Regions from separate parts of the Pantoea sp. X-Soil-TKNS-1207 genome, predicted to be linked through region 3. Evidence: predicted binding sites of a transcription regulator. Region 3 holds the regulator's gene; each other region holds the start of a gene.
What was found. The regulator Fur, encoded in region 3, represses iron uptake genes when iron is present. The targets are predictions, from matches to a motif close to ATAATAATGAGAACNACTATCAA.

Region 1 (7,988 bases), on a different replicon from region 3:
CCTGCAACGCCTGCTGAAAACCGGCGTCGAACATCTGGCCGTGGCTGAGGCCGGGATAGAGCCTGTAGGCCGCCGGTAATCCTTCCTCACGCAGCGATGCCACTGTGCTGCGAACCTTGGTCAGGATATCCGGGCCTGGCGCCCGGCGATTGCTGTCTGGCGCGCCACTGCCTTCCAGCAAATAGAGCGGCTTGTTACGGGCGCCCGCGTTATCTGTCGCGCGCAGCTGGCTGAGCATCCCGACATAATCACGGTTCAGTGAGGGACTGGTGGCGTAGTAGCGATGAAAAAACGGTGAGGATAAATACGCATCCAGCACAAAAATCCCGCCTAAAGAGTGTCCCCAGATAGCCCGTTGCCGGGGATCGATATGCACGCCTTTTTCGGCCTGCGGCGCAATGGTTGCTTCAAGCAGATGACGGAAGACAGGGCTGCCACCGCCCGCTCTGCCATGCAGCGCGGTGCTCTCTTTCACCGGCGGCGTGTAATCATACGACCTGGCGTTTAAGTCAAACGGCAGGTCGGTCTGATAGCCGATAACCACCAGCACCGGCGGATTTTGCTGTGACAGCGACTTCAGCAGATCATCTGATAACCGGTCCATGACGGCGTTACCGTCCAGCATATACAGCACCGGAAATCCTGCTGCCGGAGCGGGTTTATCGGGCACCGCCGTCCACACTTTGTAATGTCTTTTTCCGTCGGCGGAATCAAAGCGATTCACGCTGAAATGATAAAAAGCGGAGCCTTTATCCGCGATATTGGGTCCCAGCGGGGACATGTCGGGTCGCGCATAACCCTGAATTGTATAGAGCAGGGTAAAAAAGAATGCGGCCAGATATGAAGTGGTGCGCCAGTTTTTCATGCGGTGTCTCGTCACTCAGATAGCCTGCCTGGCGGCAGGCGGTTTTAGGTTTGGATTAGAAATGCAGGCCCACTTGCATGTAGTAAGTCCGGCCCGGTTCGTTGTAGGTATACGCTCCCGCACCATACAGATAGGCGCCAGTGGCGTCATTGCCGGTGGTTTGGGCGTTGCCTTCACGGAAGTGGCGTTCATCCAGCAGGTTATCGATGCCCGCCGTGACATCCATGTATTTATTCACGTTGTAGGTGGCGCTCATGCCGAACAACGCATACGGCGTAACTTGGCGGGTTTCCGTGCCAGACGTGGCCTCTCCCTTATAATTCAGTTTCTTCGGCTTCTGGCGGCCATACCATGTCATGGTGCCCTGAACCGACAGATCGTTGGTGGCCTGCCAGTCCAGCGTGGAGTTGATGGTATATTTCGGAATGATTGACAGATAATCGCCGGTGGTTTTGTTTTTGTTTTCGATGATATAGGTGAAGTTATTCTTCATCGTCACCGCTGCACTAAGCGGGAAGTTGAATGTCCCTTCCAGACCCTGAACCACCGCTTTCGGCACGTTCTCCCACTTATAAATATCCGACGTGCCGTTGGCGTACTGCGGTGAGTAGCCCGCTTCGATTTTGTCGTGATAATCATTGCGATACCAGGTCAGACCGGCCTGCACATCATCATGGTTATATTCGATCCCGATCTCTTTATTGACGCTGGTTTCGGCTTTCAGGTCGCTGTTACCCTGCAAATAGCAGCTACCGGCACTGGCGTAGCAACCCTGACCTTTGCTGTATAACAGGTAATTGGGGTTGGTCTGATACAGATTCGGTGCTTTCCAGGCGCGGGCGATGCCCAGCTTCAGGGTGAAGTCGTCGCCCAGTTCCTGCGACAGATTCAGCGCCGGGCTGATGTTGCTGCCTGAGACGTCCTGATGGTTGAAGCGCAATCCGGGCGTCAGGCGGGTTGAATCGGTCAGGTCGATATTGTCCTCGGTGTACAGGCCGTAAAGATTGGCCGAGCTGTATTTACTGCGTCCGGTGCCGGTAATACCCGCCACATCGCCACCCGAGGTGGTTTCGATATTTGACGCCGGATCTTTCATCGACTGATGATTCATCTCGGCACCGAAGGTCACGGTCTGACTCACCCACCAGTCGAACGGAATATTGATCTCGGAATGCAGGTTAGTGTCATACAGATTGATGGTGGAGAAGCCTTCATTCGAGGTATTGAATATACCGGCGATCCCCCCTGACAGACCCTCATTGAGTCGCGTATTGCGGGTTTTTTCAAACTGAACGTAGTTATTGGTGGAAACCCCGTTATCCCAGGCACCGGTGTATTTCAGACTCAGGGTCTGACGATAAAGAATGTTGGTTTCTTTACCGTAATATTTCTGTACCAGCGCGTTGCTGTTGGTGTTTTGCGTGTCACCCGCATACAGATTGCCCTGACGGCTGTAACCGGCATCCAGCTCCAGGGCCTGCATCGGCTGGAATTCCCAACGCAGAACGGCATTGATGTCTTTATTGATAAAACCTTCGCGACCCGATGGTAGGGTACCGGCGTAGGTTCCGGTGCGCCCGGCATCGTGTCCGCTGTTAATGTCCTGCGCGTCTGCCTGCGTTTTATTCCAGTTGCCATAAAGGCGCAGGGTCAGATTATCCATCAGCGCGCCGCTTAAGCTGGCGTTGTAACGACGGGTCGCCCCTTCATTCTTATGTTCCGGCACGTTGTAGTAGGTGTTGAAATTGCCGTGCCACTCTTTGGTTGCCGGTTTGGTAATAATGTTGACAACGCCGCCCATGGCGCCATTGCCATACAGCGCGGCAGCCGGGCCACGAATCACTTCGATGCGGTCGATCATCTCCGGTGGCACCCAGTTGGTATCACCACGGGTATCGCGTTCATCACTCCAGCCGTAGCGCACCGAGTTACGGCTGCTTACCGGCATCCCGTCGACCATAATCAGGGTGTTTTCCGGCCCCATGCCACGAATATCAATCTGGCGATTGTTGCCACGCTGGCCGCTGTTGGAGTTGCCGGTGAGATTCACACCGGGCATGGTGCGGATAATTTCAGAAAGGTCACGCTGGATGGGATGTTTTTTGATCGCCTGGCTGTCAATGATGGATACGCCCGGCGCCTGTAGCGTCTGCTCTCTGGCGGTCACCACCATATTGTTTTCGCTACTGCTTTTCTTATCGCCGATCGCCAGATCGTTACCCGACGCTTTATCGCTGGTCTGGGTCTGTTTTGGCTTTGTCACGGTTGGTGTTTCATCGGCCAGCGCCAGAGATATTCCCAGGCTCGCCGCAATCACCGAGGCCAGCACAGAGTATTTATACTTTACTTTCATAGCGTTACTAATCACTTTCCTGTGAAATAATAAGGCGAACTATAATGATAATCATTATTAATTACAACAAGGCATTTACGGGCTGGCAACATGCAGGAGGAAGCATTAAGGCCAGCCGGAAATAAAGGTGCGGCTGGGTTATTTCGGCGGTGGATAAACGTGGGTCGTTAGCGCAAAACAGGGGAGTTGTTAAAAAGTTGTGTTTTCATCCCCGGGCATCAATTTCCACAGGTTGTTGTTTTTGTCCGTGACTGCATAAAATGCTGTGGTGGCAAAGGTCCCTTCCGACAGCGTCATCGTTATTGCAATGATTTCCACATCGCGGAACCCCCTCGCCTTTAAAAATTCTGTGGTCCGTAACCCGGTAGATTTCCTTGTTCTGCGCCGACACCATGCTATCGCCAACCGGTTTGATATCAGGTCGCTGAGAAATAAATGAGGCATCAGGCCCTAACGCGTTTAATTGTTTTACTTCGTCGTCACTGATCGCCAGAACGGCATTTGCCGGAAGGTGCGCGAATAATGCGGGAAAATTGGTTTTAACCTGTGCAACCTGAGTTAATCCGTGAATTTTCGCCTGCCATCACTGGTTGTCACCGACAGTGGCGGGCCATCTGACAAGGCCGCACTCGCCATATGAGATATCGCCAGCTGAGCCGCGATAAAAAACACAGATTTGATATTCATAATGACTCTTGAATGATGTTGATCCGCACAGGGTGCTTCAATGCGCGTTTCTTATCAGGACTGCCGTTTGCAGATTTACGGATGTATCGTATTTATGTTTTCACACCGGATGTGCCGCATTCCCGCTGTTTTTGCAGTCAGAAACACGGCTGTAACCATTATTATTCTATTTTACGTTTCCACCCATGCACTGATACTGCTTCGTTACACTCCCGTTAACCAGCTGGCCATAACCGTTACGCAGGCCCTCGGTACGGGCATGAGGTGTAAGTTCTTCAGCAGTTGCATAACCCCATTTACTGCATACGTTTGCTGCGATGCCTACCGCATCTTCCCAGCGCGCTTTGCTACCATCGTCAATCAACGGGAGATTTTCTGAGTTCACATAACCAACAGTTACCGTACCTGCTGCGCGGTCGGCATTGACAACTTCAACCGGTTTTCCTGTCGATGTGGCACAACCTGCCAGCGTTAAAGCAGCAACTGCAATCAAAAGGACTTTTTTCATTTCCCTGGTTCCCTGGTATTTATTTGTATGGCTCATGGATGAGCCTTCGGCTGTCACCAGACTATTAAACCGCGAATAAGGCCGACCAGGAATATTGTTATAGATATCCTATTAAAATTAGTAGGTAGGACGCCGTTTTTTTGTCTGGATGATTTATGCGCAATATTTTATCTATGTTAAACAATTGGTTAATTTATAACCTATTACTACTCTTGCATAAAAAGGGACAGCACCCTCATGGTCTAACCTTGCTCTCACCATCGAACTGCTTAATGATTTTTTTCAGGATGTGGTAGGGACCGATAAGCTCCAGGTTCCCATCCTGTTGTGCAAGGTAAATACGCTGGGATTTGAACTGGCTATAACGCGATGTCTGCAGCGCATAATAACCCTGAGGGGTTTTACGGTAGTGATGCTTTTCCAGTAATAAGATCAGGCTGTCCGCGTGGCTGACATTGCTGATGCGCAGGCGAGCAATGCAGGTCAGCCAGAAGGTCACGGATAAGCCGCACAGCAAGCCAACAAGGCCGTCATGGATATTCCCTTGACTGATAAGGGGCAGGATCCAGAGGATGATGGCGGAAAAACTCAGCAGCACGGCCAGATTAAACAGCAGGCGAAAACGATCCCGGCGCCATTGGTTGAGCAGGCTTAATCGGTGCAGCGTATAGCGGGTATTCATCGACGTGTATTCCTTTACAACATTATTCCGCATGAATAACGGGGTATTTCCCGGACCGCGCAGCCACGCGTCCAGTCGCAACAGGACGATAACATAATGCGGCCAGGCCGACAGCAACGATGAGCCATCAGGGTAAAGACGAAAGCTATGCCCGTGGCTGCTAATGTTTTTTTGCAAAAATGGGGCATAACCGCTGCCCTTATTCGCTGCTTACAACAGGACATCGCTACATAGGCTACGATAATAGTAGCTTTTCCCAGCTGTTTTTTTTGCTCAGTAAACCTTAAAACACCTTAATTAATGAGGTTTTCTACATGTCCATAACGATAAGCAGGGTGCTGTGTTTCTTTGTACTTATCGCCGCTTTCGGCATTAATGCGGACGAAATAAATCTTTACTCCATCAATACGGGATCATTCGTCTATCATCTGACAGGTAACTATGGGCAATATAATGAGTTTTTTGATAACCATTTTTACTCGGTAGAGAGAAAGTTTTCTGAAGACTCAAAGTACAGTGCGTTACTGGGCACCATGGACAACAGCTTCGGTGACCGTTGTATTGCCATGGGGGTCAGAAGAGACTGGATACAAGGTGATAGTGGGAACTGGGTTTTCAAAGGCGTTTATGGCTACACAGGGGAATTCTTTTTTGATGTGTTCAGTCACTGCGGTGACCACGGCTCTTATCACGATTTCAAGCAAGCCACCGGCATTGGTTTCTCTCCGTATATTTATCACGCCATTCAGTACAACTTTACCAGCTATTTCGGCGTTGAAGCCGGGATAATTATTCCTTCTGTTTTTGTGGTCACCGTGCAATGGAGTTTCAGATAATCCGGGCAAACTTAATGAGCGCTTCAGAGGGGTAATGCATGAAAAAACCATTCCATAACGCGGTTACGTAGCGTCGGGGATCTCTTTCAGTATTTTTGATTGATTTCAGCAAAACACTCAGCTTTTACTTGCCGGGTGACAGGTCTATTCTTTCTCACATCGGGGCATAACACCCCACCATTTAAAAATAATCTCTGAGGAATTGACCATGAAATCTATCAAAACTTTCGTTGTAGTTGCGGCTCTGTCACTGGTGTCTTTCGGCAGCTTTGCACAAAGCATCAGCGCCTCCGCCTCTACGCTGGACGGTGCTGAAGCCAAAATCGCCGCTCAGGCCAAACAGGCTGGCGCATCCTATAAAATCACCGGTGCGCGCGTAGATAACGGTGCTTATCTGTCAGCTGAACTGACCAAATAAGCCTATTTGCGCAGTAACTGAGAGGCCGCCCATCGGGCGGCCTTTTTTTGTATGTTTCGCCCTGAATAGGTTCGCGTAGCGTCGTTTAGAGGCCGTGTGGGTGCAGCATAGTCATGCACTATTTTTGGCTGCTTCTTTTTCTGGCGTCGGTGTAGAGAAGGCATCGAATGATTTGTAGGTTGTTGTGTCGAAAATGGAGACAGCTTCCACCTGGTCCATTGGGATGACGTGCCGGAAATGGGTTAAATTTAGCGGGGATGATTCAGCGGTGATATTTTTGCTGAGATACAGCTCGTAGTATCGATGCTGTTCATGATAACGAAGCGTGTCCTTATCGCGGTAGCCACTGATATAAGGGATAAGGGCGAGATGTTGTGTTTCATGATGCTCCATACGAGGTGCGGCTACATATCCGATATACACTTTTCTGGATTTCAGTGTGACAAAGATCAACCTGCCTTCATCGATTGCCTGTACTAGCAGCGATTCAATACCATCCCGTGCTGCAATCTCCCTGTAAGCAGCCTGCCGGGTCTCTTCATCTTCCAGCGCGAGCCTTGCTTTGTTTCCCTCTACGTATGCAATCAGCCCCGCCAGCAACATTGAAAGAAGGAAAAATAATGGGAAAGACATAATTTTTATGTCAGTTAACCAGGAATACAGGTCGGTGTGGATACTGGGCCAGATAAACCCTAACATATTGATCAGGGAGCTTAAAATCAGAAGGGCTATGAATGTAACAAGTACCAGAGCGAACCCCTGAATCGCAAACCTGCATCCATGCATAGCAACATAAAAATAAGCATTCCAGCCATTACTGCGGGCTTGTCGGATGCGTGACTGATAATGATTTTCTGTATACCAGAACCCGCATACCAACACGAGCATGATAACTAAAGGACCCATTCATCATCCCTGATGTTTTGCCGCCAGTTCTTCCATTCGTGCGCGCATGGAGTCTCGCACCTGTTCATTGTTCATATTAAGTGTGGCAGCGCCGTTAGCATCGGTAATAATTTTGCTGCTATTTGATTGCTTTACATCCTGACGAATGGCGCCCTGCATGAGCTTGCCAGGTGTTAACAGTACCTTACGGAGAAGTTCAGTCATATTTCCTCCTTCATGACACAAACACCGCATCAGGCGGAATTTGTGATTGCTACTCGCTGAGTATAGGACAACAAGCATACTAAATAATTCGGCAAGACGTACTTCTTACCGCATCCTGATTGCGGCACGCAATCAATTTCTCCTGCTACCGTGGCAGCCGTTAAGGCGAGCAAACTTATCTGTCGCAGACGAAAAAAATCGCCACCGATACGGCTGAACTGGCGCGTATCGGTGGCGATGGGAATCGATCGGCAGTCATACCCGGCAGAAGAGTGCCAGGTATGATTATCCTGTCGTTATCTTTTCGCTTTTCTTCTTCTGAAGTAAACCACCAGCGCCACCAGAATCAGGAAGCCTGCAGCGCCGCCGCCAATCAGCACGTATCCGGGGATCACGGTCACGTTGTTTTCACGCAGGGCTTTCACCGCTGGCTCATCAATCACCGCACCGCCGTTGCCGAACTGGGTACGAATATAGTTGGTGAGCGTCGCGATTTGTGCGTCGGTCAGATTATCGCTGAAGCCCGGCA
Region 2 (7,988 bases), 670 kb from region 3:
ACACCCGCTGGCGCTGGCCGCCTGACAGGGTATCCACCGGCTGCTGCGCGAGATCCGCTACGCCGGTCGCCAGCATCGCCTGCTGCACCGCCGCTTCATCTTCGTCACGCCAGCGGCCAAACAGCGACTGGTGCGGATAACGACCGCGCGCCACCAGTTCGGTGACGTTAATCCCCGCTGGCGCACTGGAGCTTTGTGGCAGCAGGCCCAGACGACGCGCCACCTCTTTGGTGGGATAGCGCGCGATCGCCTCGCCATCCAGATATACCTGGCCTTTCAGCGGCGCATTGAGGCGACTCAGGGTGCGCAGCAGCGTTGATTTGCCGCAGGCGTTGGGACCGATAATCACCGTCAGCTCCCCTTCCGGGATCGCCACAGACAGATTTTCCGCCACCACCTTTTTGTCGTAACCCAGCGTCAGCCCTTCGCCATAGAGACGTGAAGAGTGTTCGGTCATTGGCGTCGTGCCTCCCGCACCAGTAAAGCAATCAGATAAAGGCCGCCGAGGCTGACGGTAATCACGCCAACCGGCAATTGATAAGGCAGGAACAGATGCTGAGCGGCGAAATCCGCCGCCAGCAGCAGCAGCGCGCCGCACAGCGCCGCCAGCGGCAGAGCGCCTTTCACGCCGCCGCCGAGACGGCGGGCAATCTGCGGCGCCAGCAGCGCCACAAACGAAATCGGCCCGACCAGCGCGGTCGAAGCCGCCGTCAGCACCACGCCCAGCAGCATCAGCCACAGGCGGCTGCGCTCCACCGGCACGCCAAGGGCGCAGGCGGTGTCATCGCCCATTTCCAGCAAACGCATACGCCGCGCCAGCAGCGCCACCAGCAGCAACGCCAGCAGCAGCGCCGCAATCACCGGCGGCGTTTTCGTCCAGGTGATGCCGTTAAGCGATCCGGCGCTCCACAAGCCAGCGCTCAGCGCCGCATCCAGCGAAGCGCTGATAATCAGCCAGCTGTTGAGCGCCATCAGCAGCGCCCGCACGCTGATACCGACGATAATCAAACGGAAGGTCGCCACGCCGTTGCGCCACGCAAACAGATAAACCAGCGCGGCGGTGGCGATGCCGCCCACCAGCGCCGCCGCCGTCATCGCCGGGGCGTTTTGATTGAACAGCACCAGCGCCACCAGCACGCCGCTGTAAGCGCCGGTGTTAAAGCCGAGAATATCGGGGCTGCCGAGCGGATTACGCAGCAGCGACTGGAAAATCGCCCCGCTGACGCCAAGCGCCGCGCCTACCAGCAGCGCCATCAGCACGCGCGGCAGACGCCACTCCAGTACGATAAGTTTTACGTTGCTGGCACCCTGGCCCAGTAACATCTGCCAGATCTGTTCGCCACTGATCGGCAACGCGCCGCGCGTGATTGCCAGAAAGGCGATCAACCCACAGCTCAGCAGCAGCCACAGGGCGTGCATCATTACGCGCCGCGTCATAAGCCACCCTGCCCTGATTTACGGCGCACCAGCACAATCAGCATCGGCGCGCCGAGCATGGCGGTCACGATGGAAACGCGCAGCTCGCCGGGCACCAGCAGACGGCCAAGAATATCCGCCGCCAGCAGCAGAATGGGTGTCACCAGCGCCGTTGCGGGTAGCAGCCAGCGATGGTCATTGCCCACCAGCCAGCGCGCCAGATGCGGCGTCATCAAGCCGATAAAGGCAATCGGCCCCACTGCCGCGGTGGCCGCGCCGCAGAGCAGCGCAATCGCCAGCAGTCCCAGCAGTTGCGTGCGGGCTACGCGGGTGCCGAGCGCGGTGGCCATATCGCCGCCCATACTCAGGCTGTTCAGCGCCGATGACAGGCAAAACGCCACGATGCTGCCAATGACGACGGCAGGAAAAAGCGTACGCAGAATAGTGAAGTTGCGGATATCCAGCGAACCGCTGTGCCAGAAACGCAGATGGTCATAGATGTCGGGATTGAGCAGCGAGATGCCGGAGGTCAGCCCGTCCAGTACCGCGCCCAGCGCCACTCCCGCGAGGGTTAAACGCACCGGGTTGACGCGGCCGCCGCCGATCGCGCCGGTCAGCGCCACCAGCAGCGAGCCAAGCAGCGCGCCACCAAAGGCAAAACCGAGCCAATCCAGCGGGGAATCAGCGCCAAACAGCGCAATGCCCAACACCACGGCGAAACCGGCGGCGGCGTTGACGCCCAGGATACCAGGATCCGCCAGCGGGTTGCGCGTCAGGCTTTGCATCAGCGCCCCCGCCAGCCCCAGCCCCACGCCAGCCAGCAATCCGGCCAGAGTGCGCGGCAGGCGCGCATCACGCACGATGACGCACTCCGCACTGCTACAGGAGGTGGTAAGCGAATGATAAACATCGGAAAACGGAATGGATTTCGCCCCCAGCATTAAACTGAGCGCAATAAGGAACAACAGCAGAATCCCTGAGCCTGCCATTGCACGGATCTGGCGCATAGCGTTCTGAACCTTCTACTTTTCAACGTCGTGCGTGCGTAGGGTAAATGTGATAATGATATTTGTTATCGTTATTACTCGTATTTATCCATGTTATCATGACTCGCCGCGCGGACGATGCGGAAAATTGTTGTTAAAAGGCAAAGATATGAACAAACCCTCCCACTTTATCGATCTCTCCCTGCTTAAATCCCACCCGGCGTTTCGCGCGGTGTTTATTGCGCGTTTTATCTCAATTGTTGCGCTCGGGATGCTGGCCGTGGCGGTGCCGGTGCAGATTCAGCACATGACTCACTCTTCCCTGCTGGTGGGACTGGCCGTCACTCTGGCGGCGGCCGGGATGTTTATCGGCCTGCTCACCGGCGGTGTGCTGGCGGATCGCTATGAACGGAAAAAGCTGATTGTCTTCGCACGTTCCACCTGCGGCCTTGGGTTTGTCGGGCTGGCGATCAACGCCGCCCTGCCTGAACCTTCGCTGGTCGCCGTTTATCTGCTGGGTTTCTGGGATGGTTTCTTCGGGGCGATTGGCGTTACCGCGCTGCTGGCAGCAACACCGGCGCTGGTCGGGCGCGAAAACCTGATGCAGGCGGGCGCCATCACCATGCTGACGGTACGCTTCGGGTCGATTCTGTCACCGGCGATTGCCGGCATGGTGATTGCCAGCGGCGGCGTGGTCTGGAACTACGGCCTGGCGGCAGCGGGAACGCTGCTGACGGTGCTGACCATCCTGCAACTGCCGATCCTGCCGCCACCGCCGCAGCCGCGTGAACATCCGCTGAAATCGCTGGCGACCGGCGTGCAATTTTTGTTTGCCAGCCCGCAGGTCGGGATGGCGGCGCTGATTGGAGCGCTGGTGACGCTGGCCAGCGCGGTACGCGTGCTCTATCCGGCGTTGGCGCCGCACTGGGAAGTGAGTGCCGACCGGCTGGGCCTGATGTTCGCCGCCGTGCCGCTCGGCGCAGCCATCGGCGCATTGACCAGCGGCCGCCTGGCGCAGGCCGCACGCCCCGGTCTGCTGGTGCTCAGCAGCGCGATTGTCGCTTTTATCGCGCTCGGGCTGTTCGGCCTGATGCCGAATTTTCAGCTCGCCCTGCTCTGCCTGGTGGCCTTCGGCTACTTCAGTTCGATCAATAGCCTGGTGCAATACGCGATGATTCAGAGATTAACGCCGGACCATCTGCTGGGGCGTATCAACAGTTTATGGACGGCGCAGAATGTCACCGGCGATGCGCTGGGTGCGGCGATGATTGGGGCGATGGGTTCCTGGCTGCTGCCGCAGCAGGCCGCGACGATGTTTGGTTGCGGCGCGGCGTTGCTGGGCGTGCTGATGTGGTTACTGATGGGACGTTTACGCCGTTATCAACCGCCAGCAGCGACGCTGGCGGAAGAGGCATCATGACTTCACAAACAGTTTTTCCAGACGCGCCAGCAGATTGTTGGCGCTGTAGTAGTCGAGACGGAAGGTATCCGCGCCCAGCGCGTACACCTGCTGCTGCGTTACCGCCGCGTTCTGCGCGAGGAACGGATTGCTCAGCACCGACTGGCGGGTTTTATCATCGGCAGCGAACAGCAGGAAGCTGTGCCCGGTCAGCCCGCTGGCGACGTTTTCACCCGACAGCTGAATGATGTCTTTGCGCTGGCCCATGCTATGGCTCTGCTGAACGCTGGCTGGCGGCGTCGCCAGGGTGAAACCGAGCTGCTGCAACAATTTGCCCTGCGCTGAAGCGGCGGTCCACAGGTTCACAGCACGGCCATCACCGTTCCACACCATGGCGGAGACCGGCTGCGGCGGCAGCGTGATACTTTTTTTCAGCGCCGCTTCGCGATCGTCAAAGGCTTTGACGCGCTGCGCTGCCTGCGTCTCATGGCCCGTGGCGTTACCCAGCAGCGTGACCACATCCTGCCAGCTTTTATCGTCATAGTTGACCACCAGCGTGGGGGCAATGGCGGAGAGCTGGCTCACCAGATTGATGGCCTTATCGTTACCGGTGGCGCTCACGATGATCAGGTCTGGCGCTTCAGCCGCGACCGCTTCAGCGTTTGGCTCGCCGATATACAGACGTTTCACACCGCGCTGTTTCGCCACCTCGCCCCACTGGCGGAAGAAGCCCTGATCGTCGGTGAAGCGGCTATTCGGCGCGGTGGCACCGGAGGCGATCACCGGTGCATCGATCGCCAGCAGGGACCCGGTGAGGGTGACGCTGGTGGAGACAATGCGCTGCGGCGCTTTGTCCAGGGTTAGGGTGCCCTGCTCGCTGTGAATGGTGCGTGGCCAGCCCTGATCGGCCCGCGCGATGCTGTTGAAAGTCTGGAAAATGAACAACAGGGCGCAGACGCCCCATAAACCGCATTTATTCATAAGTTCTGGTCCACCATTTAGCTTAAGCGCGCCCCCCGCAGACTACTCTGATTACGCATTCTGACGCAGGAAGTCCCGCGTTCTGATTGACTCTTTAGCGCATTAGACGTAGGTTACAGGGCCATAATAAAAATGATAATCATTCTTAATAATCTTATCATTTAAAGGTGAAAATTATGGTGGAATCTTCCACGTTTGAAAATGCCTGGTTGAAGGATTTTTCCGCACTGTGCCGCGGATTCCTCTTTACCTCCCCCTGGCGCAGCCTGGCGACACAAGGGTGTTACACCACCCTGACCGAGCCGGTTCAGGATGCCGCCAACTTACAAGGTGATTTTCAGCAACAGCTGCGTCAGCATTTCGCGGCGGCGAAAAAGCAGGGTATCGAAAAGCCCGTTCTGGTTGGCGCGATCCCGTTTGACGTCAGCCAGCCTGCTGCCCTGTTTATCCCCGAGTCATATCAGACCTTTGCGCGTGGCGATCTGCTGGCCACCTTACCCGCCGAGCTCAGCGCGTTGCCGCAGGTGCGTCGTCGTTCGGCGCTGCCGGATCACGACATTTTTACCGGCATGGTGGCCGATGCAGTGGCGGCCATCCAGCGCGGCGAACTCGACAAAGTGGTGCTGTCGCGACTGATGGATATCGTCACAGAACAGCCGGTGGACAGCGCTGCGCTGATGCAGCGGGTGATGGCGCTCAATCCCAACAGCTACCATTTCCATCTGCCGTTGCCGCAGGGTGGCGTGCTGCTGGGTGCCAGCCCGGAACTGATGCTGCGTAAGCAGGGGCGTGATTTCAGCTCTTGCCCCCTCGCCGGCTCCGCCCGTCGCGATAGCGACGCTCTGCGTGACCGCGCAGCCGGCGAAACCCTGATGAACTCCAGCAAAGATCGATACGAACATAAGCTGGTGACCGACGCGATGCGCGATACGCTGCAACCACGCAGCCGCCTGCTGTCGGTGCCGACAGTGCCTTCGCTGATTACCACTTCCACGCTATGGCATCTCGCTACCCAGATTGATGGCGAGGTACAGGACGAACGCGAAAATGCGCTGTCGCTGGCCAGCCTGCTGCATCCCACCCCGGCGCTGAGCGGCTTCCCGCATCATCATGCGCAGCAGTTGATTCAGACGCTGGAACCTTTTGATCGCCAGCTGTTTGGCGGCATTGTCGGCTGGTGCGATGAGCAGGGGAACGGCGAATGGGTCGTCACCATCCGCTGCGGAACGGTGCACGACACGCGCGTGCGTCTGTTCGCTGGCGCGGGCATCGTTGCCGACTCCCAACCCGAATCGGAATGGCGCGAAACTGGCGTGAAGCTGGATACCATGTTGCGCGCCTTTGGACTGCAATAAAGGAAAGACCATGAGTATTCCCTATAATCGCTGGCCGGACGATCTGGCCGCACGTTATCGCGAAAAAGGCTACTGGCTGGATGTGCCGATGACCGACATCCTGGCGCGTCAGCAGCACAATGATGCCATCGCCGTGATCGACGGCGACCGTCAGATCAGCTACCGCGAAATGGCTGTGCTGACCGACAACCTCGCAGCAGCGCTGCAACGTCGCGGCCTGAAAAGCGGCGACACCGCGCTGGTTCAGCTCGGCAACGTAGCCGATTTCTACCTGACGCTGTTTGCCCTGTTCAAAATCGGCGTCGCCCCGGTCAACGCATTATTCAGCCATCAGCGTACTGAGCTGACGGCCTATGCCAGCCAGATCGAACCGGCGCTGCTGATCGCCGACCGCAGCCATCCGCTGTTTGCCGATGACAGCTTTATCGATACGCTGTGCCGCGCCCATCCCGCGCTGCATCAGGTGGTGCTGCGCAATGACAGCCAGCCAGAAAACACCCTCGAAGCCCTGCTGGCCGAAGCGGCTGGCGACTTTACGCCAACGCCGAGCGCCAGTGATGAGGTGGCATTCTTCCAGCTGTCTGGCGGCAGCACCGGCACGCCCAAACTGATCCCCCGCACCCACAATGATTACTATTACAGTATTCGTGGCAGCGTGGAGATTTGCGCCGTGACCGAGCGCACCTGTTATCTGGTGGCGCTGCCCGCGGCGCACAACTTCCCGATGAGCTCACCGGGTGCGCTTGGCGTGTTTTACACCGGCGGCAAGGTGGTATTGGCAGCCGATCCCAGCGCCACGCTCTGTTTTCCGCTGATCGAAAAACATCAGATCACCGATACCGGCCTGGTGCCACCGGCGGTAAGCCTGTGGTTGCAGGCGATTCAGGAATGGGGCAGCAATAAGCAGCTGGCCTCGCTGGAGCGTATGCAGGTTGGCGGCGCCAAACTGGGCGAAACCCTCGCCGCCCGTATCCAGCAGGAAATTGGCTGCCAGTTGCAGCAGGTGTTTGGCATGGCTGAAGGCCTGGTGAATTACACGCGTTTCGATGACGACGAGAAAACCATTCTCACCACGCAGGGATGCCCGATTTCTGAGGACGACGAAGTGTGGGTCGCCGATGAAGCCGGTAACCCGCTGCCGAGCGGTGAAGTTGGCCGTCTGATGACGCGCGGGCCTTATACCTTCCGTGGCTACTTCCGCAGCCCGGAGCATAACGCCGCCAGCTTCGATGCGAACGGTTTCTACAGCTCCGGCGATCTGATTGCGATCGACTCGCAGGGCTATATCACCGTCCAGGGACGCGAGAAAGATCAGATCAACCGTGGCGGCGAAAAGATCGCGGCGGAGGAGATCGAGAACCTGTTGCAGCGCCACCCGGATGTGATCCACGCCGCGCTGGTGTCGATGGATGATGAACTGATGGGCGAAAAAAGCTGTGCCTTTATTGTCGCCAGTCAGCCGATTAAGCCGGTGGCGCTGCGTCGTCATCTGCGCGAACTGGGCGTGGCCGAGTTCAAATTACCCGATCGTATTACCTGCGTAGACGCCCTGCCGCTGACGCCAGTTGGCAAGGTGGATAAAAAACGTTTACGCCAACAGCTTGCCGACCAACAAGCACAAGCCTGACCTGTTCCGGAGATTTTATGGCTATTCCAAAACTGACCTCTTATTCGCTGCCGACCACCGCTGAGTTGCCTGCCAACAAAGTGAAATGGACGCTGGAGCCACAGCGCGCAGCATTGCTGATCCACGATATGCAGGCCTATTTCCTCAACTTTTGGGGTGAAAACAGCCCGCTGGTGAATCAGGTTGTCGAGAACATCGCGCGTCTGCGTGCTTACTGCAAAGCG
Region 3 (7,988 bases):
AGTTCCTGCGGGAACTGCATGGCTAACATGATGTGCTCCACCATGCTGCATTTGCGACCGGTATTGGTATTGGTGATCACCCAATACGGCGTGCCGGGTACGTGCTTCGGCTTAGTATGGGTGCCATTTTGCAACAGCGTATGCTCGTCACCGGCAAAATAGACGCGGGTGCGGCCCTGCAACGAGGCAGTGGCTTCAGCAAAGGCTGCGGGATCCTGACGATAGAGCGTTGACAATACCAGCATGAAGCGGTTAACCGCCTTTTTCTGCTCCGCATACTCATCGGAAAGCAGCAGTTCACGCACCGCGCGAACGCGATCCTGAGGACGGGCGTTAGCCGCGACCGGCTGCGCGTCTTTGGCTGCGGCCTGAGACGCAACCGGGGCAGCAGGGGCACTCTGACCTGCCGTGAATTTCAGCATACGGCGCAAAATTTCGGAGGCGCTTTCACCAATGTGCTGGGTGTGGCTGGCAATATAACGGTAGAGTTCTTCGTCAACTTCAATCGTTTTCATCTTTTTCCGTACGATTCTGGCAAATGACAGAACCACGCTTTTCTGTACCGGCCTTAGCAAAATCCTGCCGTGCAAAATGTGAGCTGGCTCTAACATGAGGATTATAAAGTTAAATCCCAGGTGGCCGATAGCGCTGGCATCGTTTCAGGGCAAAAGTCGGAATATGCCCTAATGCCTGGCTCGCTGGCTCCTGAAGAGGTGAATCCATGATAACCTAAGCGCAGCCCACAACCGTAAGAACTTTGCCATGATTTTGAACGCCCGTCTGCAAACTGAACAATCTGCCCCTGATGCCACCCCAATTCTGTTAATTCATGGCCTGTTTGGCAGCCTGGATAACCTCGGCGTGCTGGCGCGCGGCCTGCGCGATGCCCGTCCCACCTTGCAGGTGGATGTCCGTAATCACGGTCAGTCCGGACGCAGTGACGTCATGAACTATCAGGTGATGGCGCAGGATATCGTCGCCACCCTGGATGCGCACGACATTGCGCGCGCGAGCGTCATCGGTCACTCCATGGGGGGAAAAATTGCCATGGCGTTAAGCGCTATCGCCCCGGAGCGCATTGAAAAACTGGTGATGATTGATATCGCGCCGGTGGATTATCAGACGCGCCGCCATGACGAGATTTTCGCGGCCATCCGCGCGGTGAGCGCCGCCGGGGTGACGCGCCGCAGCGAAGCCGCTGAGGTGATGCGTACGCTGCTGAAGGAAGAAGGGGTGATTCAGTTCATCCTCAAATCGTTCCATGAAGGCGAGTGGCGTTTTAACGTGCCGGTGTTGTGGGACAACTACAGCACCATTTCCGGTTGGGAAGACGTACCGGCATGGCCGCACCCGGCGCTGTTTATTCGCGGCGGTGACTCGCCCTATCTGGATAATCAGCACCGCGATGCCCTGCTGCGTCAGTTCCCGCAGGCGCATGCGCATGTGATCAGCGGCGCAGGCCACTGGGTTCATGCGGAGAAACCTGAGGCGGTTTTGCGCGCAGTCCGGCGCTTTTTTGTACTGTAAAAGCAAAAGCTTGCCGCAAACCGTTTAGGGTTGGCGTCGTGGATGGCGCTGGAGTATGATGTCGCGCTAAAAATTTGCCGCGGATGATTTTTTCACCGTGGTCGGGCCGATAATGTATAAATCGCGCAGCGCCTTTCCGCCGTTCGCGCCCACTCAGTTTTACAAACCATGGCAAAAGAACAGACTGACCGTACCACGCTCGATCTCTTCGCTGATGAGCGGCGTCCGGGTCGCCCCAAAACCAGTCCGCTGACGCGTGACGAACAGTTGCGGATTAACAAACGCAACCAGCTGAAACGCGACAAGGTGCGTGGGTTGCGTCGTGTCGAGCTGAAAATGTCCGGCGAGGCGGTTGATGCCCTCAACACCCTGGCTGAGCAACAAAACATCAGTCGCAGCGAATTGATTGAACAAATGCTGCTGGCGCAGCTCAAACTGTCGTAACGCACGCAGACCGCACGCACGAACAAAAGTGACCGCTTTACAAGTTCCGCCACTTTGCCCGGTCTGCTATCATTCGCTTAACTGTGCATTCTACTGACTTACTTTCACAATCAGGATTTAAGAGGTTACTTGACCCATGGCAATCGTAGGCATTTTCTTCGGCAGCGATACCGGCAACACTGAAAACATTGCAAAAATGATCCAGAAACAACTGGGTAAAGACGTTGCTGAAGTGCATGACATTGCCAAGAGCACCAAAGAAGATCTCGAAGCATTCGATATCCTGCTGCTGGGCATCCCGACCTGGTACTACGGCGAAGCGCAGTGTGACTGGGATGATTTCTTCCCGACGCTGGAAGAGATCGACTTCAACGGCAAACTGGTGGCATTGTTTGGCTGTGGCGACCAGGAAGACTACGCGGAATACTTCTGTGATGCGATGGGCACCATCCGTGACATCATCGAGCCGAATGGTGCGGTGATTGTTGGCCACTGGCCAACGGAAGGCTACCATTTTGAAGCCTCTAAAGGTCTGGCCGATGACAAACACTTCCTGGGACTGGCTATTGACGAAGATCGTCAGCCGGAACTGACCAACGAACGTGTTGAAAAATGGGTGAAACAGATTTTTGATGAGCTGCAATTACAGGCGATCATCGAAGCCTGATCCCCTGCCCTCCTCAATGTGGGCGCTGGCTCACATTGAGTTAAAGGAATTTCCTATAAAAATAATAGCTACTGTTTTTTAACTTTTTCCCGCAAATCTGTAGAATACCCGTAACGGTCATCCGCTTATTCCTCTGGCATCAGAATGAGGCTGAGTGAAATGGAAACAAAGACCTGCACGATCCCCGCCGGCGTTAGTGACACTTATCCTTACAGCCACTGGTGATTTCAGGACGTTACCTTGGTTTTCATTTCACTGCTTGAGTTCTATAATGAGACGCAAATGAGAATGCGCGTGATCGACATTCAAGGCCCTGCGCCGCAAGTGACTAGCAAAGTAACAGGACAATATCCGCATGACTGACAACAACTCCGCATTGAAGAAGGCTGGCCTGAAAGTCACGCTGCCCAGACTTAAAATTCTGGAAGTGCTTCAGGAACCCGAGTGCCATCACGTCAGTGCGGAAGATTTGTACAAACGCCTGATTGATATGGGCGAAGAGATTGGTCTGGCAACGGTATATCGCGTTCTTAACCAGTTCGATGACGCGGGCATCGTTACCCGTCATAACTTCGAAGGCGGTAAATCCGTCTTTGAACTGACGCAGCAGCATCATCATGACCACCTGATCTGCCTGGACTGTGGCAAAGTGATCGAGTTCAGCGATGAATCGATTGAAACCCGTCAGCGTGAAATTGCAACCCGTCACGGTATCAAACTCACCAACCACAGCCTGTACCTGTACGGCCACTGTGCGCTGGGAGACTGCCGCGAAGACGAGACGCTCCACGATAAGTAACGAAGTGTGCTATGCAGTATAAAAAAACCGGTGCCTGGCACCGGTTTTTTTGTTTCTGGATATCACTGCACCAGCGTTTCCTGCAAATATCGCCAGCGAGGAATCAAGGTACTGCAATCCAGCACCGCCAGCGAAATGCGGCTCTGGTTGTTACCATTCATCATCTGCAACTCGCGATACTGAATGGTGACCTCCTCGCTCTGCTGCGAAATGATGGTGTGTTCACTGGTGGCGATGCGCATCCCTTCACGCTGGCCGCGCAACTGGCGGAACAGCACCTCCATTGAGTTCAAATCGAATTGTTTCCCCTGCGGCGTCACCATTTTGAAGTCGGGGTGAAAGTGCGAGAGAAACAATTCAATGCTGTCGTCAGTGCTATCCGACTGATTAAAAATACGTTCGATAAGCTGATGTAAAACCACGACGCTGTGTTTGGCTTCCTGAGCGAGACTTGTCATTTTTTTTCCTTAGATAACCCGCGGAGCAACGCTGGAGAGCGCATAGCCTACCTGAAATACAGTTTTTAACACTCGTAAATGGATTAATTTTACTAAAGTCAGATTTGTCGCAAATACCGGTAACAAACACATTTTTTATGCCGTAGCATAAATGGTTGCCAGCCGTGATTTATCGCCAATAAAAAAGGGCGATTGCTCGCCCTTACATGATGATATGGTGAAAACGACAAAAAGAATTAATCGCCGATTTTCGCCCAGGTATCGCGCAAGCCTACGGTGCGGTTAAACACCAGCTTAGACGGCTGCGAGTACACGCTGTCTGCACAAAAATACCCTTCACGCTCAAACTGATACGGCGCCTGCGTTTCTGCATCGCGCAGTCCCGGCTCGACAAAGCCCTGTTTGATTTCCAGTGAATTCGGGTTGATGGTGGTGAGGAAATCCTCAGCCGCACCCGGATTCGCCACGCTGAACAGGCGATCGTACAGACGGAATTCCGCCGGCAGCGCATGAATGGCAGAAACCCAGTGGATCACGCCCTTCACTTTACGGCCATCTGCCGGATCTTTGCTCAGCGTATCGACATCGCAGGTACAGTAGATGCAGGTAATGTTGCCTTCATCATCTTTCGCCACGCGCTCAGCACGAATCACATAGGCGTTACGCAGACGCACTTCTTTGCCCAGCACCAGACGTTTGTACTGCTTGTTGGCTTCCTCACGGAAATCCGCGCGATCGATCCACACTTCACGGCTGAACGGCACATCACGCGTACCCATTTCCGGTTTGTTCGGATGGTTCGGCATGGTGATGATCTCTTCATGACCGGCTGGCAGGTTCTCAATCACCACTTTCAGCGGATCAAGCACTGCCATCGCACGCGGTGCATTCTCGTTGAGATCGTCACGGATGCATGACTCCAGCGACGCCATCTCGACGATGTTGTCCTGTTTGGTCACACCAATACGGCGACAGAATTCGCGGATCGATTCGGCGCTGTAACCACGACGACGCAGACCGGAAACGGTCAACATACGCGGGTCATCCCAGCCTTCAACGATCTTCTCGCTCACCAGCTGCGTCAGCTTACGCTTCGACATCACGGCATATTCCAGATTCAGGCGCGAGAATTCGTACTGACGCGGGTGCACCGGAATGCTGATGTTGTCCAGCACCCAGTCGTACAGACGACGGTTGTCCTGGAACTCCAGCGTACACAGCGAATGGGTAATGCCTTCCAGCGCATCGGAAATGCAGTGGGTGAAATCGTACATCGGGTAGATGCACCATTTGTTGCCGGTCTGATGATGCTCGGCAAACTTAATACGGTACAGCACCGGATCGCGCATCACGATAAAGCTGGAGGCCATATCGATTTTGGCGCGCAGACAGGCTTTCCCCTCGGCAAAACCGCCGTCACGCATTTTTTCAAACAGCGCGAGGTTCTCTTCCACCGTGCGATCGCGATACGGGCTGTTTTTGCCCGGCGCGGTCAGGGTGCCACGGTATTCACGGATCTCTTCCGGCGTCAGCTCATCAACATAGGCAAGGCCTTTATTGATCAGCTCAACCGCGTAGCTGTACAGCTGGTCGAAATAGTCTGAGGAGTAACAAACGTCTCCGCTCCATTCAAAGCCCAGCCATTGCACATCGCGCTTAATGGACTCGACGAATTCCATATCTTCTTTCACCGGGTTGGTGTCGTCGAAGCGCAGGTTGCACTGACCCTGGTAATCCTGTGCGATACCAAAGTTCAGACAGATCGATTTCGCATGACCAATATGCAGGTAACCATTCGGCTCAGGCGGGAAACGGGTATGCACGCTGTTGTGCTTACCGCTCGCCAAATCTTCGTCGATAATCTGACGAATAAAGTTCGTTGGGCGGGCTTCAGCCTCACTCATCTCAAAATCCTCAAATACAATACGGGTGATTTGTACTACGAAGTAACGGAGTATGATCCACAAAGCGCAGAAGGGAAACAACCGTTTGTTGGCCGTTTTAAAACAAAAAAGGCAGGAATTGCTTCCTGCCTTCCGGGTACATCACAAGGACTTAGCCTTTAACCTCGTACAGACGGGTTTCGCCTGCCACCACTGAACCACTTGCCAGCAGAGTAAGGCCGGAGAAATCATCGCTGTTGCTGATCACCACCGGACTGATCATCGAACGCGCATTGGCGTTGAGGAACTCCAGATCCATCTCCAGCACCGGCTGACCTGCGGCCACCGTCGCGCCCTCTTCGACCAGACGCGTAAAGCCTTTACCTTCCAGCGCCACGGTATCCAGCCCCATATGCACCACAATCTCTACGCCATTTGCGGTTTCGAGGCAGAATGCATGGTTGGTGTTGAAGATTTTCACGATAGTACCGGCAATCGGCGCCACCACGGTTTTACCGGTGGGCTTAATCGCCAGACCATCGCCCACCGCTTTGCTGGCGAAGGCTTCATCCGGTACCGCATCGAGCGCCACCACCTCACCGGAAACCGGTGCCAGCAGCGTTGCAATCACGGCTTTTTCGCTGTTGAGCACGGCCTGCGGTTGCGCCGCTGCTGCTGCTGCGGGTGCCGCGGCGGCAGGTGCGGAGGTCGCAGCAACCGGGCCTTTGGTCAGCACGTTTTTCATCGCGGTGGCGATGCTTTCCGCCTGGGTACCGACGATGATCTGCACGCTTTGCTTGTTCAGACGGATCACACCTGAGGCACCGAGGCGTTTCGCCACGCTGTCATTCACCTGTGAAGAGTCCTTCACGTTAAGGCGCAGACGCGTAATACAGGCATCAATGTTAGTCAGGTTTTCAGAACCGCCCAGAGCGCCAATATAGCGACGCGCCAGAGATTCCGTCTGGCTTTCGCCACTGCCGCTGTGATCGACATTGACGTCATAGCCGTCGGTTTCATCATCCGCAGACAGCTCACGGCCCGGCGTCATCAGGTTAAATTTCTGGATGGTGAAGCGGAACACCACATAGTAGATAGCGAAGAACACCAGACCTTGTGGGATCAGCATCCACCAGTGCACCGCCAGCGGGTTACGCGTCGACAGCACCATATCCACCAGACCGGCACTGAAACCGAAACCGGCAATCCAGTGCATACTGGCGGCGATAAAGACAGAGAGACCGGTCAGCGCCGCATGGATGACATACAGCACCGGCGCCACGAACATAAAGGAGAATTCCAGCGGTTCGGTGATACCGGTGAAGAAGGCTGCAAAGGCTGCCGCCAGCATGATACCGCCCACTTTGGCGCGGTTTTCCGGACGGGCGCAATGATAAATCGCCAGCGCCGCACCCGGCAGGCCGAACATCATGATCGGGAAGAAGCCCGCCTGGTAACGACCGGTGATGCCTGGGATACCGCTGCCATTGGCAATCGACTGTGCGCCGCCAAGGAATTTCGGAATATCGTTGATACCGGCAACGTCGAACCAGAATACCGAGTTCAGCGCGTGATGCAGACCAACCGGAATCAGCAGACGGTTAAAGAAGGCATAGATGCCCGCGCCGGCTGAACCCAGTTTCTGAATGTCCTCACCGAAGCCCACCAGACCGTTGAAGACCACCGGCCAGATATACATCAGGATAAAGGCGATGACGATCATCAGGAAGGAGACAAGGATCGGCACCAGTCGGCGGCCGCTAAAGAACGACAGCGCTTTTGGCAGCTCGACATGGCTGAAGCGGTTATACACTTCCGCGGAGATAATCCCCACCAGAATGCCGACAAACTGGTTTTCGATTTTACCGAAAGCGGCAGGAACCTGATCTAACGGTATTTTCTGAATCATGGCGACGGCGGCTGGCGAACACAGCGTCGTCACCACGAGGAAACCGACGAAGCCGGTCAGCGCAGCAGCGCCATCTTTATCTTTTGACATGCCATAGGCCACACCGATGGCAAACAGCACCGACATGTGTTCGATGATGGCGGAACCGGACTTGATCAACAACGCAGCCAGAGCGTTACCTGCCCCCCAGCTGTCTGGATCGATCCAATACCCTACCCCCATCAATATTGCCGCTGCCGGCAGGGTTGCTACCGGCACCATAAGCGCTCGGCCAACCTTTTGCAGATATCCTAGAATACTC
Region 4 (7,988 bases), 2.0 Mb from region 3:
ACCCGGCAGCGACCACACTTTCTCTTCGCCCCCCAGGGTGCGCAGGCCATCATCACCAACCACCACCAGGTCCGGCGCCGCAGCGACCACGCCCTCCTGCGACAGCGGCTGATAATGCGGCACCGCCGCCATGGCATTCACCAGACCCGCACTGCGGATCGCGCCGTCAGCACCGGTTTGCGTACCGGCCGCCAGCGTGTTCATGCCGCTGTGCGCCATGATATACAGCACCTTCACCGGCAGCGGTTGCTTCGGCAGCTGTGCCAGCTGCTTCTGCACTTTCTCCGTCAGCGTTTTGGCTTCCTGCTCGCGATGCAGCGCTTTGCCGATGGTGGCGATTTTTTCCGGGATGGCGTCGAGGCTGTTTTTGCCGGTGACATCCACCACTTTCACCCCCGCTTTTTCCACCTGTTGCAGCACCAGCGACGGTTTCGCCAGTTCGCTGGTCAGCACCAGCGTTGGCCGCATCGCCAGAATGCCTTCGGCATTGAGCTGGCGCATGTAGCCAATGTTCGGCAGTTTGGTGACCTGCGCCGGTTGCAGGCTGGTGCTGTCGCGCGCCACCAGATCCTGCTGGGCATCCAGCGCGTAGACGATTTGCGTCACATCGCCGCCAATGGAAACCACGCGTTCTGCCGCCAGCGTCGGCAGCGCCAGCGCCGTCATTAACAACAGAGTCAGACGTTTCATGCGGCGGCTCCAGTGCTGCTCAGCAGCGCCAGCTGCTCACGCCAGCGTGTCTGCTCCGGCGTGCCTTCGCTGCGCTGGCCGTAAAGCTGCGCGATCTGCGTGCCATCGGCGGCGAACAGTTCGAGGCTGGTTACAAAGCCATCGCCGCTCGGCTTGCGCGTCACCCAGCTTTCGCTGATGTGATCCGCCATCAGATGCAGCGTGAAGTGGGGATTGAAGATGTTGATCCAGTTGTCCATCGGCATCAGTTTTTCCACCGCACCGGTGAAAATCTGCGTACAACCGCGGTTGCCGATAAAGATCATGATTTCGTTGCCATCCTGCTGCGCCTGATGCAGCAGCTGCGCCAGTGAGTCGTTGCTCACCTGCCAGGCGAGATCGTCAGCTACGGCGCGGAATGCCTGCTGGCGGGAAATATTATGGCGTTTCAGCAGGCCGAAGAACTGGTGCACATCGGTCATGGCGCGCCATTCGGCTTCCACTTTGCTGGCGTCAACCGTCTCGCTATGCTGCGGGCTGCTTACCGGTTGGCGCTCCAGCACCGCGCTGGCCGGGGCGACGTATGCTGCGATTAACGCGTCCCACGCGGCCATGTCGCTGTTTTCGGTGGTGTAGATTTTCAGTACCGCGTCGCCGTGACGATCGAAAATCTGAATGCTTTGACGTTCGCCGCGCGCGGTCATTTCACGCAGGAAGAAGGCGCTGTGCCACTGCTGCGGGAACAGACGCTGATCCAGCGCGCGCGGGTTGAGAATCAGACCGGCATGTTCGCCGAGATGCAGGTTTTCATATTTGCCCACCTGCTCGTGCACCGCGTATTCATTACGGGTGATGCTTTTGGTTTCACCCACCGCTTCCAGTGATGCCAGCAGCGCCGGGAAATCGCTTTTCAGCGCCTGAGCATCATGGCCAACGCGCGCTTCACACAGCTGCGCTTCGCCAATCCCCATCAGGGCGGCCAGATCGCGGGCGTATTTTTTCGGATGTTCGCCTTTCAGGGCCAGATAGTGTTCGTAACTTTGGTTCATTGCGCATGCTCCCGTGAAAATGCCCTGCGTTACCGCAGGGCGAAGTTAATGATTAAAAGTCGACGTTAACACCCAACTGGAAGGTGCGGCCCGGCATCACAGCCAGCTGTGAATCATAGTAGTTCTGATCGGTCTTGCTGGTGGTGGATTCCAGATCGCGGCTGCTGAGGTAGTCCCAGTATTTGCGGTCAGTCAGGTTGTAGATACCGCCGCTGATCTTCACGTTTTTCGTTACGCGATAGTAGGCCGTCAGATCAACCAGCGCATAGCCTGGAATGTTCTGGTAGTAGGTATTGCTGGTGGTACCAATCGAACCGCCAGTGTTGGTGTAGGTCTGGCGCTGGGTGTAGGTGGCGCGCTTACCGTGGATAAAGGTGCCGGTGATCGCGGCACCGTAGCGCTGATCCGGATCGTCATAGGCCACACCGGTGATCAGACGCATCGGCGGTACGCTCTCCATCGGTACGTATTTGTCGCCCAGATAGCTGGACTTAGACGCACCCTGCGCATAACCAAACGCCAGACGCGCGCTCAGGCCATCAACCTCAGGCACCCAGGTACCGATATTGAATTTGCTGCCGAATTCAGCACCGTAGATATAGGCTTTATCACGGTTCTCGGCACGGTAGGCGATATCGATATTATCCGGGATGTTAGTAAAGACGTCCGGATTGGCACTACGGCTGTAGCGGGTATAGTCGATAAAGTTTTTGTAGCTGTTATAGAAAGTTGCCGCTGAGAAGGTGATGCCTTCAACCGCTTCGCCTTTCAGACCGAACTCAAAGTTGTTGCTGGTTTCGGTTTTCAGGTCGGTATTGCCCAACAGCGCATACTGCGAACCGTAAGCTGAAGCATAGTTAGAGGACAGGTTCCATGAACCATACAGCTGGCTTGGATTAGGGAACTGCGCGCCACGCTTATATTGCAGATAAGCCATTACCTTCGGCGTCAGGTTGTACTGGAAGGCGATGGACGGCAGGATCTGGCCATCGCTGAAGCTCTTGTTGTAGAGCGTCGAAACGTCACCCGTGCTGAGATCAGCATCCCCGCCCGCCAGAGTAGAAAGATTTTGTGGTTTGGTATTCTGATAGGCGAAACGTACCCCCGGAACCACCGAGAAGGTGTGGCCGTTCAGATCCCAACTCATGGTATCTTCGGCATAGGCACCGAAGGCCCAGGAGCGGCTGTTCGCTTCCGGTGGGGTGATATCGTTATACGACGTCTGTACCGGATCAAGACGGTATGGACGCTCGGTTTTCGCAATGCTGGCGTTCATCCCATAGCTGAAGTTGTTAAACAGCCAGCTTTTCTCACCTTTGGTCTCAAAGCCGTAGGTTTTGGTGTCGTAATCCGAGTAGATATTATGCGCTTCGACCGCACCCGCAGCCGGGGCCGCCGTATTATCATGCGCCTGGGTTTGCTGGTAATAAATGCTGGTCTCAAGGCTATCCACCAGCAGGTTATTGTCCGGTGTCCAGAGATCTTTCAGTGACCCGCTCCAGCGACGCGTCTGGCTGCTCTGATCGGCGCGACCATAAATGGTGGTGGTGCCAGAACCCCAGTAGTCGAAGTTGGTGTGGTTGGTTTTCTGGTAATAATCCAGCGTGGCGCTGAACTGATGCTCGCTGTTGGGTTGCCAGATGCCGGTGGCAGCGACCGCGTCGGAGTGCCAGTTCGCCGGATAGGCATCAATGGTGCCGCTGTTGTTACGGGTTTCCTGACCGTCACGACGGCTGATCACCACGATACCGCGCAGGGTTTCATCACCTGCCGCCGCCGTGATGCCATTGTGCCAGCTGCGGTTAGATGAGTCGTAATCGCTCTGGTAACCGAAATAGGTATGTTTGGTGGGTGACAGGTAGTCATCCGGGGATTTTGGCTTGAAGGAGACAGAGCCGCCGAGCGCCAGGTTCTTGTTGGAGACATCGGTCGCCCCTTCGACGATACCGACAGATCCATACATATAAGGATCGATATAGTCGCGGCCAATGCCGAAGGTGTTGGAACCGGCACGGCCCACGGAACTGCGTCCGGTTGCGTAAGGCTGTTCAATACCGTCTACGTCGATGGAGACGCGGTTATCTTCCAGACCACGGATGTTATAGCCGGTGTAACCGCCACGATCCCCGGTATAGCCACTCTTACCGGTGTTGCTGCCACCTGCGGCACCCGGCGCGCTAACCAGCGGCTGATAACGCATAATTGAACCGAAATCGTTGCCGCCTTCTTTCTGCAACTCTGCGGCGGAAAGCGTGGTGCGGCTACCCGCAGATAGCGGCAGTTTCGGCGCAGTTACCGTCATTACCGGTTCATTTGTTGTGGTTTTTTTGCTGGAAAGAGTCAGATCCTGATTATCGCTGGTGGCGGCATAGCCACAGGCAGCATGGATCGCTGACGCCAGCACAGCCGTTTTGAACAGGCGCTGTTTAGTAAATCCCTGAAAAATTGAGGACATAGACGCGAAATACCTAATTGATTGTTAGTATTCGCTCACTTGCTTGCTATCAGTAAGACACGGTTTTTGTAGAGAAAACCGTAAAAAGTTACAGACTTTTTTTATGTTGTAAATGAATTCGTCAGGAATGTAATGCAAGTGGTAATCGTTATCAATAACATTTACATTAAGATGTATCTTAGACCGCACATTTTGTTAACCACAGTTAACTTGTTGGTAATCAATCAATTAAAAAGAGCGATGAAATGACGCAAAAACCCGCGGTGAACATTCACTACTGCACGCAATGTAACTGGCTGCTGCGTTCTGCCTGGATGGCGCAGGAGTTGCTGCACACCTTTGCTGACGATCTGGCCTCGGTGACGTTACAACCCGGCACCGGCGGCGTGTTTGAGATTACCATTGATGGCAAAGTGATTTGGGAACGGAAACAGGAAGGCGGTTTCCCGGATGCCGCGGCGCTCAAGCAGCGGGTGCGGGATTTCTGTTTCCCGGATCGCGAGCTGGGGCATGTGGATAAAAAGAAACCGGCGGGGAATTGATTTCAGCGACCGGGTCTGGACACCGCATCGGCATGGAGCGCATTAATGCGCTCCCTACATGTAGGGTCGGCATTGATGCCGACCGGGTCTGGGCGCCGCATCGGCATGGAGCGCATTAATGCGCTCCCTACATGTAGGGTCGGCATTGATGCCGACCGGGATTGGACGCCGCATCGGCAAGGAGCGCATTAATGCGCTCCCTACATGTAGGGTCGGCATTGATGCCGACCGGGTCTGGACGCCGCATCGGCCAGGAGCGCATTAATGCGCTCCCTACATGTAGGGTTGGCATTGATGCCGACCGGGTCTGGACGCCGCATCGGCATGGAGCGCATTAATGCGCTCCCTACATGTAGGGTCGGCATTAATGCCGACCGGGATTGGACGCCGCATCGGCAAGGAGCGCATTAATGCGCTCCCTACGACGTAGGGTCGGCATTGATGCCGACCGGGATTGGACGCCGCATCGGCATGGAGCGCATTAATGCGCTCCTTACATGTAGGGTCGGCATTGATGCCGATCGGGTCTGGACGCCGCATCGGCAAGGAGCGCATTAATGCGCTCCCTACATGTAGGGTCGGCATTGATGCCGACCGGGATTGGACGCCGCATCGGCAAGGAGCGCATTAATGCGCTCCCTATGAGGTAGGGTTGGCATTGATGCCGACCGGGATTGGACGCCGCATCGGCATGGAGCGCATTAATGCGCTCCCTACGGCGTAGGGTCGGCATTGATGCCGACCGGGCCATGCCGACCAGGTCCAAATCACACATCCTCGGCCTCATGGGCCAGCGGCCACAGCAGGCGGTCTTGCGCGGTGCTCAGCGTAACAATCGCCGGATGATAAATGGCGAAAGGATCGGCCAGCGGACAGACGATATATTTGCCCTGCGGGCTGGGCGAAAACTCGGAACGGGGCAGAAAAGCAGCGCCATCGAAACCGCTCTCCATCATCTCCAGAATCAGCTTGGGTTCGGATACCTTAATACTGATATTCACCTGACTCAGGCTGCTGAATAACTTATTACGCAGCACTTCATAAGTCCCCTCGCCGCCAATGCGGTGCAGCAGAATCAGCGGAAGGCCGCTGAGATCGGCAAACTCCAGCGCTTTTCCCGCCAGCATCGCGCTGTAGTGCGATGAGATAACCGCAATAGTATCAATCGGTTCCAGCTCACGGATAAACCATTGCTGACGGTCGCTGGGGGTTTGCATCAGCGCGATATCGAGGCTGTGATCCAGCAGCATCGCTTCCAGATGGCTGGAATCAGACACCACCACGTTGATATCCCAGTCGGGACGGTTGCGGTAGTAATCCATCAAAATGGTGTTGAAATAACGCAGGTAAAGGTAGGAAATTCCGATATTCACCCGACGCTGTTTGCGCGTGGCGATGGTAATGGTCTGGCGCTTCAGTCGGTTGACCTGGCTTAAAATGTCGCACGCCTGACGATAAAGAAAACTGCCGGCTTCCGTCAGCACCATACGGCGCGGTGTGCGGGTAAACAACGGCGAGCCAATTTCCTCTTCCAGCTCCTGCAGGCGCTTACCCAGCGGCGGTTGTGCGATGTTCAATAGCTTCGCGGCTTTACTGATGGAGCCCTGTTCCGCTATCGTGCAAAAGTAATGCAATCGTTTGAGATCCATGATGCCTCCGCGCTTATCCTGCGCTTACTCTAGCATGGCTAACCACGATACAACCGCGGCTGTTGTGCTGCTTACTGAATATACATCGACCACAGATGGCTTATCGGCATCACCAGCACCAGCGCTGGCAGCATATTTGCCACCGGGAAAGATTTAATTCCGGCGATACGGAAACCGGCGGCCAGCATGACAAAACCACCCGCTGCGGTAAAGTCACTCATCATGGTCGGCGTGGTGTGAGGCATAATCAATACTGCGGCCGTCGCCAGCGCCAGCTGGATCAGCAGCTGCGGTACTGCAATCACTGCCACGGCATAACCGAGAAGTGTGGCAAAAATCGCGGCGGTGAAAACATCCATAATCGATTTCACCAGCAGGATGTTAGGATCGTGCGTCATCCCTTCGGTCATCGCGCCGATGATGCCGGTGCCGCTGGCACAAAACAGTACCAGGATCGCGACATATTTCTCGGTAAAAGCCGCGCCCGTCAGGCCGGTTTCAGTTTGTTCGCTCTGAAAACGTCCCACCAGCCCTTTCGCCAGATTACCGAGGCGGCCAATTTTTTCTTCCAGAAACACCAGTTCACCAATGGCCGCGCCGAGGATCAGCGCCAGAATCACTGCCGGTAAACTGTGGATTTTACCAATCAACACAATCCCGAGGCCCATCGACGACAGGCCGAAGGTCATTGGCAGTGCCACGCGCAACCTTTCCGGCACTTTGGTGCCGAGAAAAGCGCCCAACAGCCCACCCACCAGCACGGCACTGCCGTTGACAAAGGGTCCCACTAGCATAATTTACTCCTTAAGCTTCATTATGTTTTTCACCCCAGCGCTTCAGGTTGCCGACATCGAGATCAAACAAATCGAGGGCGCGCGACACGCTGTGATGCACCATCTCATCCACGGTTTGTGGCTTCTGGTAAAAGGCCGGAACTGGCGGATAAACAATGCCGCCCATTTCGGTAACTGCCGCCATGTTACGTACGTGCACCAGATTGAGCGGCGTCTCACGTACCATCAACACCAGACGACGCCGCTCTTTCAGGATTACATCCGCTGCACGGGTCAGCAGATTGCCGGTCAGTCCATGCGCGATGGATGCCAGCGAGTTCATTGAGCAGGGCGCAATTAGCATACCGAGGGTCTTGAACGAGCCGCTGGAGATCGATGCGCCGAGATTGCTGATACTGTGCACCTCGTCGGCCAAATCGGTGACCTCCTGTCGCTGCCATTCGGTTTCCATTGAGCGCGTGACTTCCGCCCCTTTGGTCACCACCAGATGTACCTCAATATCCTGATCGCGCAGCAATTGCAGCGCCTTCATGCCGTACTGGAAACCGGACGCGCCGCTAATGCCGACGATAATGCGCCTTCTGCTCACTACAACCTCACTTACTCAAAATCGGGAAGGAAACGTTTAACATCCACTTCTTTGAACTTCGAACGTTCGAAGTGGGCTTTCAAATGCCACGGAACGGTGCAGTCAAAGATGGTTTTGGTGGTCATACCCTGCTGGGTAATGCTGGCGCTGTAAGCCGGATCCTGCGACGGATCGAGCGGGTGGCAGCGCACGCCAGGGATGGTGGCGATATCGACGTCGCCCTGGAAACGGGTCTGCATGG

Region 1: the regulator Fur is predicted to act here: its motif matches at 3,257-3,279, upstream of AC6I8V_RS24280 (TonB-dependent siderophore receptor).
Region 2: the regulator Fur is predicted to act here: its motif matches at 2,479-2,501, upstream of entS (enterobactin transporter EntS).
Region 4: the regulator Fur is predicted to act here: its motif matches at 4,312-4,334, upstream of AC6I8V_RS16630 (TonB-dependent receptor domain-containing protein).

The regions. Positions count from the first base shown of each region.
Region 1 covers NZ_AP035960.1:198,503-206,490, forward strand. The annotation lists gene AC6I8V_RS24275 (alpha/beta hydrolase) at 1-865, opposite strand, end outside; gene AC6I8V_RS24280 (TonB-dependent siderophore receptor) at 921-3,218, opposite strand; gene AC6I8V_RS24285 (membrane lipoprotein lipid attachment site-containing protein) at 4,072-4,449, opposite strand; gene AC6I8V_RS24290 (hypothetical protein) at 4,649-5,095, opposite strand; gene AC6I8V_RS24295 (hypothetical protein) at 5,410-5,931, shown strand; gene AC6I8V_RS24300 (YdgH/BhsA/McbA-like domain containing protein) at 6,140-6,349, shown strand; gene AC6I8V_RS24305 (hypothetical protein) at 6,461-7,255, opposite strand; gene AC6I8V_RS24310 (hypothetical protein) at 7,259-7,459, opposite strand; gene AC6I8V_RS24315 (c-type cytochrome) at 7,756-7,988, opposite strand, start outside.
Region 2 covers NZ_AP035958.1:569,324-577,311, reverse strand. The annotation lists gene AC6I8V_RS02565 (ATP-binding cassette domain-containing protein) at 1-457, opposite strand, end outside; gene fepG (iron-enterobactin ABC transporter permease) at 454-1,437, opposite strand; gene fepD (Fe(3+)-siderophore ABC transporter permease) at 1,434-2,423, opposite strand; gene entS (enterobactin transporter EntS) at 2,572-3,822, shown strand; gene fepB (Fe2+-enterobactin ABC transporter substrate-binding protein) at 3,817-4,782, opposite strand; gene AC6I8V_RS02540 (isochorismate synthase) at 4,959-6,137, shown strand; gene AC6I8V_RS02535 ((2,3-dihydroxybenzoyl)adenylate synthase) at 6,148-7,764, shown strand; gene AC6I8V_RS02530 (isochorismatase family protein) at 7,782-7,988, shown strand, end outside.
Region 3 covers NZ_AP035958.1:1,240,394-1,248,381, reverse strand. The annotation lists gene seqA (replication initiation negative regulator SeqA) at 1-515, opposite strand, end outside; gene ybfF (esterase) at 763-1,527, shown strand; gene ybfE (LexA regulated protein) at 1,696-1,971, shown strand; gene fldA (flavodoxin FldA) at 2,108-2,638, shown strand; gene fur (ferric iron uptake transcriptional regulator) at 2,994-3,437, shown strand; gene AC6I8V_RS05705 (hypothetical protein) at 3,500-3,895, opposite strand; gene glnS (glutamine--tRNA ligase) at 4,132-5,799, opposite strand; gene nagE (N-acetylglucosamine-specific PTS transporter subunit IIBC) at 5,951-7,984, opposite strand.
Region 4 covers NZ_AP035958.1:3,588,036-3,596,023, forward strand. The annotation lists gene AC6I8V_RS16620 (heme/hemin ABC transporter substrate-binding protein) at 1-690, opposite strand, end outside; gene AC6I8V_RS16625 (hemin-degrading factor) at 687-1,718, opposite strand; gene AC6I8V_RS16630 (TonB-dependent receptor domain-containing protein) at 1,771-4,173, opposite strand; gene AC6I8V_RS16635 (Rdx family protein) at 4,419-4,715, shown strand; gene AC6I8V_RS16640 (LysR family transcriptional regulator) at 5,483-6,364, opposite strand; gene AC6I8V_RS16645 (DUF554 domain-containing protein) at 6,436-7,158, opposite strand; gene AC6I8V_RS16650 (UbiX family flavin prenyltransferase) at 7,169-7,747, opposite strand; gene AC6I8V_RS16655 (UbiD family decarboxylase) at 7,759-7,988, opposite strand, start outside.